DNA from 3 places in the Sporosarcina sp. resist genome. Region 3 is predicted to be linked to each of the others. Evidence: riboswitches for the same ligand, from Rfam matches in the RefSeq annotation. Region 3 holds a riboswitch; each other region holds the start of a gene.
What was found. A riboswitch is a leader RNA that binds a small molecule or an ion and turns the genes downstream of it on or off. The one in region 3 is predicted to bind lysine.
Positions count from the first base shown of each region.

Region 1: another riboswitch for lysine. It lies ahead of H7992_RS09205 (aspartate kinase); the one in region 3 lies ahead of dapA (4-hydroxy-tetrahydrodipicolinate synthase).
Region 2: another riboswitch for lysine. It lies ahead of H7992_RS05580 (Na+/H+ antiporter NhaC family protein); the one in region 3 lies ahead of dapA (4-hydroxy-tetrahydrodipicolinate synthase).

Region 1 is NZ_CP060287.1:1,841,714-1,843,921, forward strand. It holds gene uvrC (excinuclease ABC subunit UvrC) at 1-917, shown strand, start outside; lysine riboswitch at 967-1,146, shown strand; gene H7992_RS09205 (aspartate kinase) at 1,238-2,208, shown strand, end outside.
Region 2 is NZ_CP060287.1:1,129,683-1,131,890, forward strand. It holds gene yunB (sporulation protein YunB) at 1-330, shown strand, start outside; lysine riboswitch at 386-567, shown strand; gene H7992_RS05580 (Na+/H+ antiporter NhaC family protein) at 711-2,208, shown strand, end outside.
Region 3 is NZ_CP060287.1:647,872-650,079, forward strand. It holds gene dapA (4-hydroxy-tetrahydrodipicolinate synthase) at 59-943, opposite strand; lysine riboswitch at 1,066-1,243, opposite strand; gene H7992_RS03165 (M48 family metallopeptidase) at 1,841-2,208, shown strand, end outside.

The DNA.
Region 1 (2,208 bases), 1.2 Mb from region 3:
AGTTTTACGGTAAGTCCCAACATTTAATCCCGAAAGAAATCCTGTTGCCTCAGGGAATGGATAGTGAAATCGTCCGTCAACTTCTAGATGTCAACGTCTTCATTCCGCAGCGCGGTAAAAAGAAAGATCTCGTCCATCTAGCCATCAAGAATGCTGAGATATCATTGAAAGAAAAGTTCCAACTTATTGAACGACAAGAACTTCGTACAATTGGCGCATGTGAAGAACTTGGCAAGGCGATGAATATCACCATACCGTACCGTATTGAAGCATTTGATAATTCACATATGTACGGTTCAGATGCCGTCTCTGCGATGGTGTCATTCCTTGATGGGAAACCGAACCGTAAAGACTACCGAAAGTATAAGACGAAAACTGCGGCAGCACACGATGACTATGCGGCGATGCGTGAGGTTGTAAGGCGGCGTTATATCCGTGTGCTAAAGGATGATTTGCCATTACCTGACCTAATCGTTATAGATGGTGGTAAAGGTCATATGGAAGCGGCCAGGGAAATCATTGAAGATGAGTTGAACTTGTCGATTCCAATTGCTGGACTTGCGAAGGACGATAAACACCAGACGGCGCAACTTCTCTATGGCAATCCGATTGAAATGATCCCGCTAAAGAGAACGAGTGAAGCGTTTTACTTGTTACAGCGAATTCAAGACGAGGTGCACAGGTTTGCAATTACTTTCCACAGGCAACGGCGCGAAACTAATTCATTGACATCAGCGCTCGATGGATTACCAGGCGTCGGACCGAAACGGAAAACATTATTACTTAAACACTTTGAATCTATGAAAAAGATTCGTGAAGCATCCGTTGAAGAGCTGCAACAAGCGGGCTTGCCGAAGGTGGTTGCGGAATCAGTGGAAACGTATTTCCGTGAAGAGGCATTGCGAGAAGAGAAGTAATGTGATAGAGTGAAAGCACTGAGTTTTTTCACTAAAAAATTGCATATGTAGTGAAGATAGAGGTGCGGATACCAATAGTAAATCTCCGGAAGGCGGCAGCCTGATGAACGGGATTGAAAGGAGTATTCGCCGAAGCGGACCAATCGGCTGTCACGATTGTCCTGCTGGATTTCCATTGAATAAATGGAAGTCTGTCAGGTATAAAAATACCTGGAGAGCTATCTGAACGGGGCGGCTCTTCGGCGAGCGCTCCAATCGGACCGGCTCTCATACTTATGAGGGCCGTTTTTGCGTTCAGGGGGAAATTGGAGGGAATAATTATGGAACGAATTGTAATGAAATTTGGTGGCACATCAGTTGCGAACCCCGAGAGGATTGCACGCGCTGCAAAGCTTGTACAAGGTGAAGTAAGTCGGGGGAATCAAGTTGCGGTTATCGTCTCTGCAATGGGAAAAACAACGGATGATCTTCTAAAGCTCGCCGTGGAAGTTAATCCGAAAGCGGGCCGCCGCGAACTTGATATGCTACTTGCGACAGGTGAGCAAGTAACAGCATCCCTTTTAGCGATGGCAATTGCGGCACAAGGTTTGGAGGCTCGCTCATATACAGGGTGGCAAGCGGGTGTAACGACAGAGTCAGTTCACGGCAATGCGCGAATCGAGCAAGTCCATGCAGATAAGGTTGTATCGACGCTTGAATCGGGTGCTGTTGCAGTGATAACCGGCTTTCAAGGTGCTGACAGCTCGGGTGAGTTGACAACACTTGGTCGCGGGGGATCTGATACAAGTGCTGTGGCGATTGCGATTGCAATTGATGCAGCTATCTGTGATATTTACACAGACGTTGAAGGGGTATTTACGACAGATCCAAGATTAATTGGACAAGCGAAGAAACTTGAGGAAATATCATATGATGAAATGCTTGAAATCGCGAATTTAGGCGCAGGAGTACTTCACCCAAGAGCGGTGGAGTTTGCCAAGAACCATCAAATGCCGCTTCGGGTCAGACCTGCACATATGGAAGGTGAAGGAACGATTATCAAGGAGGAAATTGATTTGGAAAACAATTTAATTGTTCGGGGCATCGCCTTTGAAAGAGATATTATTCGGATTACAGTTATGTATGACGTTCCATACAATGGCTCGCTTGCGAATATATTCACTGCACTTGCGGATCACCATGTTAACGTCGATATTATCGTCCAGACAATTATGGAAGGCGTACAGCCGTCTGTGTCATTTTCCATTAAGAAAGAGGATTTTGCAGAAGCTATTAATGTTTTGGAGACAGA
Region 2 (2,208 bases), 480 kb from region 3:
GTCCCTCTTGCTCAAGCGGCAAATATTCCACTACTAGGGAACTTAGGGCCTAAAATACCGATTCGTTTTCATGTCATAGGTCAAGTACAAGCGACTATAGATACAAAAATTAGTGAATTTGGTATTAACAATGCCGTTGTTGAAGTGAATATATTATTAACAGTAAATGTCCAAATCATTGTCCCACTTGCAACAAAGAAAAGTGTAGTGACACAGAAGATTCCGGTAGCTATGGGACTAATTCAATCAACAGTACCTCAAATCTATACGACTGGTGGTGGGGATCCGCCATCGGTCGAAGTTCCAGCCCCTCCCGCGATAGAGGAATGAAAAGGGACTTGAAAATGGTGTGGATAACTGATAGGCTAGTAGAGGATTGAAATATCGATTGGGTAGAGGCTGCATTGCTTATTAGTCACACACGCGAGATTGACACCGATGACCGTGTGTAAAAGGAAGCTTTGCCGAAGTTTGGTAAGATCGTCGGGATCTATCAGGCTGGGGTTATTCCGAATAGGGATAACACTGTCATACATTTTTGAACATGTATGATGAGCTACAAGTCGTGAGTTAGATAAGCAGTATTAGTTATCCAACAAACGAAACGTAGATAAAGCCGGCTCCTGATGCACTCTGCTGAGTGTAATTAGTAGCCGTTTTTTTATTCCCCCTATACAGGGCCTCAACCCGACTAAATGGAGGAATAGTAGATGATAGGAACATGGGTATCAATTTTACCACCACTAATCGCAATTATTATGGTGTTTGCAACTAAACGGGTGCTGTTGTCGCTCGGAGCAGGAATAGTCTCAGGTGCTCTGCTGGCGGCGTCGTTCGGACCTGTTGAATCATTAAAAAATTTATTGGAGTCAGTTAAGGCTACATTTTGGGATGGTGGACTGAATACAGGGAACATTTACATTATCCTTTTCATCCTTCTATTAGGGGTTATCACTGCATTTGTTAGTTTATCCGGTGGAAGCAGGGCATTTGCAGAATGGGCAGTGCGGCACATCAAAACAAAACGTGGTGCAAAACTGCTCACAGTATTTCTCGGTATAGCTATTTTTGTGGATGACTATTTCAATGCATTGGCAGTTGGCCAAATTGCTCGTCCGATTACAGATCAGCATCGAGTTTCAAGAGCAAAACTAGCTTATTTCATCGATTCAACCTCAGCACCGATTTGTGTCATTTCACCAATTTCAAGTTGGGGTGCCTTTTTAATAGGCCAACTTGCACTTATATTTGGTGGTGCTGCAGCGATTAGCTATTCACCACTATCTGCCTTCATTATGATGGCGCCTATGAATTTTTACGTTATTGCAACACTTGCAATGGTGTTTTTCCTTGCGTGGACCAATTTCGATCTATTCGAAATGAAGAGACATGAACAACTTGCTACAGAAACAGGTCAATTATTTGATCCTGCTAAAACAATTCCAGGTCAGTTAAAAGAAGACTTCCCAGTACACGCACATGGCCGCGTTCGGGATTTAGTCGCACCAATCGTCACACTTGTTGCAGTGACATTTGCGGTTATGATTTGGACAGGTTATTTAGCCGGCGGATCAATGAACCTTTTGTCAATTTTTGAAAATACGGATGTCTCTCTTGCATTACTGTCGGGTGGAATTATCGCCACGCTAATAGCGGTAGTATTATATATGCAACAGATGAAAAATAATGAAACGGCAAGCTATTCTCTTATTGGCAGTGCCTTTATAAATGGATTGAAAGCAATGATGCCACCTGTGCTGATTCTTATTTTTGCGTGGTCATTATCATTCCTGATAGGAAAATTGGAAACAGGCTTATATTTATCAGAGCTTGTGTTGAAATCGAATATATCGGTTTCATTCCTGCCGGTCATCATGTTTATCCTTGCTTGTATTATGGCCTTTTCGACAGGTAGCTCATGGGGGTCATTTGGTATTCTTATGCCGATTGCAGGAACCATAATGATTGACGCGGCACCGGAAATGTTACTGCCAGCACTTGCAGCAGTACTTGCGGGAGCAGTTTTCGGCGATCATGCTTCACCGATTTCTGACACAACGATTCTATCTTCTACAGGTGCAGGCTGTAACCATATAGATCACGTTGCGACACAGTTTCCTTATGCATTAATCTGTGCATTGGTGGCCACAATGGGCTATATCATCTTAGGTATCACAGGCTCCATATGGATAGGTCTAGTTGGTGTTA
Region 3 (2,208 bases):
CCAGGTTCTTATTGATTTGTGAATTGTTTTAGAACCTGGTACCTGTCACAATGGTTTATTAAAAAATTACTTTTTCATGGATATTTAGTGCTTGTTGTAGTGAACTTAGTTGTTCATCGTTTAAAGGAATCATAGGTAAGCGGACACCACCGACAGGGATTCCTTTTAAATTCAAAGCTGCTTTTACAGGTGATGGATTTGGAGCAGCAAAAAGTGCTTTCATTATAGGTAGTAGTCTACGATGATCCTTAGCGGCCTCTTGAATATTGCCGCTTTTGAAATGTTCAACCATCGTTTGCATTTCATTTCCTATAACATGGGATGCTACAGAAATAACACCTGTTCCACCAATTGATAACACTGGAATTGTTAAACCATCATCACCGCTATACAATGAAAAATCTTCAGGTGTATGAGTAATAATTTCGACCATCGCATCTAAATCACCGCTTGCCTCTTTAATAGAAACGATATTAGGTATTTTTGAAAGGCGAATGACTGTTTCAGCAGATATGTTGACAACACTGCGTCCGGGAACATTATAAAGTATAATCGGTAAAGATGTGACCTCCGAAATTGTCTTAAAGTGTTGATATAATCCTTCTTGAGATGGGTTGTTATAGTATGGCGCAACGAGCATAATACCATCGACACCTACATCTTCTGCAAGTATTGTTAGTTCAATTGATCCTTTTGTGTTGTTCGAGCCTGTACCAGCAATCACCGGAACTCTGCCATTCACAACGTCCACTGTAAACTTGAATAATTTGACCTTTTCTTCTTCTGTTAACGTCGGAGACTCTCCTGTTGTACCAGATACCACTAAGCCATCTGTTCCATTAGCAATTAAATAATTAATTAAGTTTTTTGTAGCTTGAAAATCAATTTCACCATTTTCATCAAAAGGAGTCACCATAGCAGTTAATACTTGTCCGAAATTCATTATTTCTCCACATCCTATAATTTATTTTAAAAAAATAGAGGAAGAAGGGCAGTTAGTGAATGAACGCAAAAAAGCAACAACAAGGGCTCGTTGTTGCAGTAGAAATAATAAATTATTTCTTTGCATAAGATAGCCCTCCATATAGTTTCCTATATGACAATTCTGTGTTTATTCAACACAGAACCAGCTTCAAGAAAATGAGATTCTCTCCACTTCGGCAAATTCCCCTTTCCACAAATGTCACAGGATCTCATCATCCTCCACGTGTGTACTGATGGTCTTTGCGCCTCTATCCTTACTTCAAAATTTTTGAAATAAGTGAATTTCTAATTAGACAAACCTTACCTCTATTCTAACGCAATTGCAAGGGAAAGGTGCCGAGTTCTAGAAAGGTTCTGAATTTAATGGGGACTTGATATTCTTTTAAATGTTATTTCGTCTGTTGATGACCCATTTATTTGAATAAAGTACTAGTGAGAAGGGCTTGATGACCTTCATTTTCACTGGACTATTTCCGGCACTCTTGCACGTTGTATAATGTGCTTCTTGCTTACTTTTAAGAAAGACTATGCATCTAATCATGTGATGCCTAATAGAAAGTGACACTTCTTTACTATTAAAATAGAGAAAATCATAAAGAAAGTTTCAGCCGCCAAAATTATATCTTTGGCGGATTATATTCAGATAAGAAGTCCCACTATTCTTTCGTCCCAAAAAGCAGTTGTACATGTAGCGCCTGTATTACTCTACGGAGCGTTTGTTGCCAGAATGGTTAATACACACTAAGATGAATGTATCAGGAAGTGAATCGATGGATTGTGGCTAAGAATAGAAAGACAATAGTGGATCAGTTAATAAACAAGGGTTGAGAATAAATGTATAAAGGTGATGCTTGTTATGAAGGTTGAAATTGAAAATGAAATTATAGAATTTAATGTTCAGTATGGAAATAGGAAGAAGCTAGCCATTCAGATAGATTCGTTTGGTTTCATAACAGTTAAAGCTCCAAATGACACAAGTAAAGAAATGATTGTCAGTGCCATTGAGAGCAAAGGGAAAAGGATACTAGAGAAAATACATGAAATTGAAGTAGCTCGAGAAGCCCCTAAGGCAAGAGAGTATCACGCTCAAGGGAAGTTTTTATACCTTGGGAAAGACCGTTTTCTTCATGAGTTAATAGATAGTAGTGAGTTAAATGAAGAGGTACTTAAAAGAAATCTCAAGAAGTTCTATATCGCCAGCTGTAGGACGATTATAGAAGAACG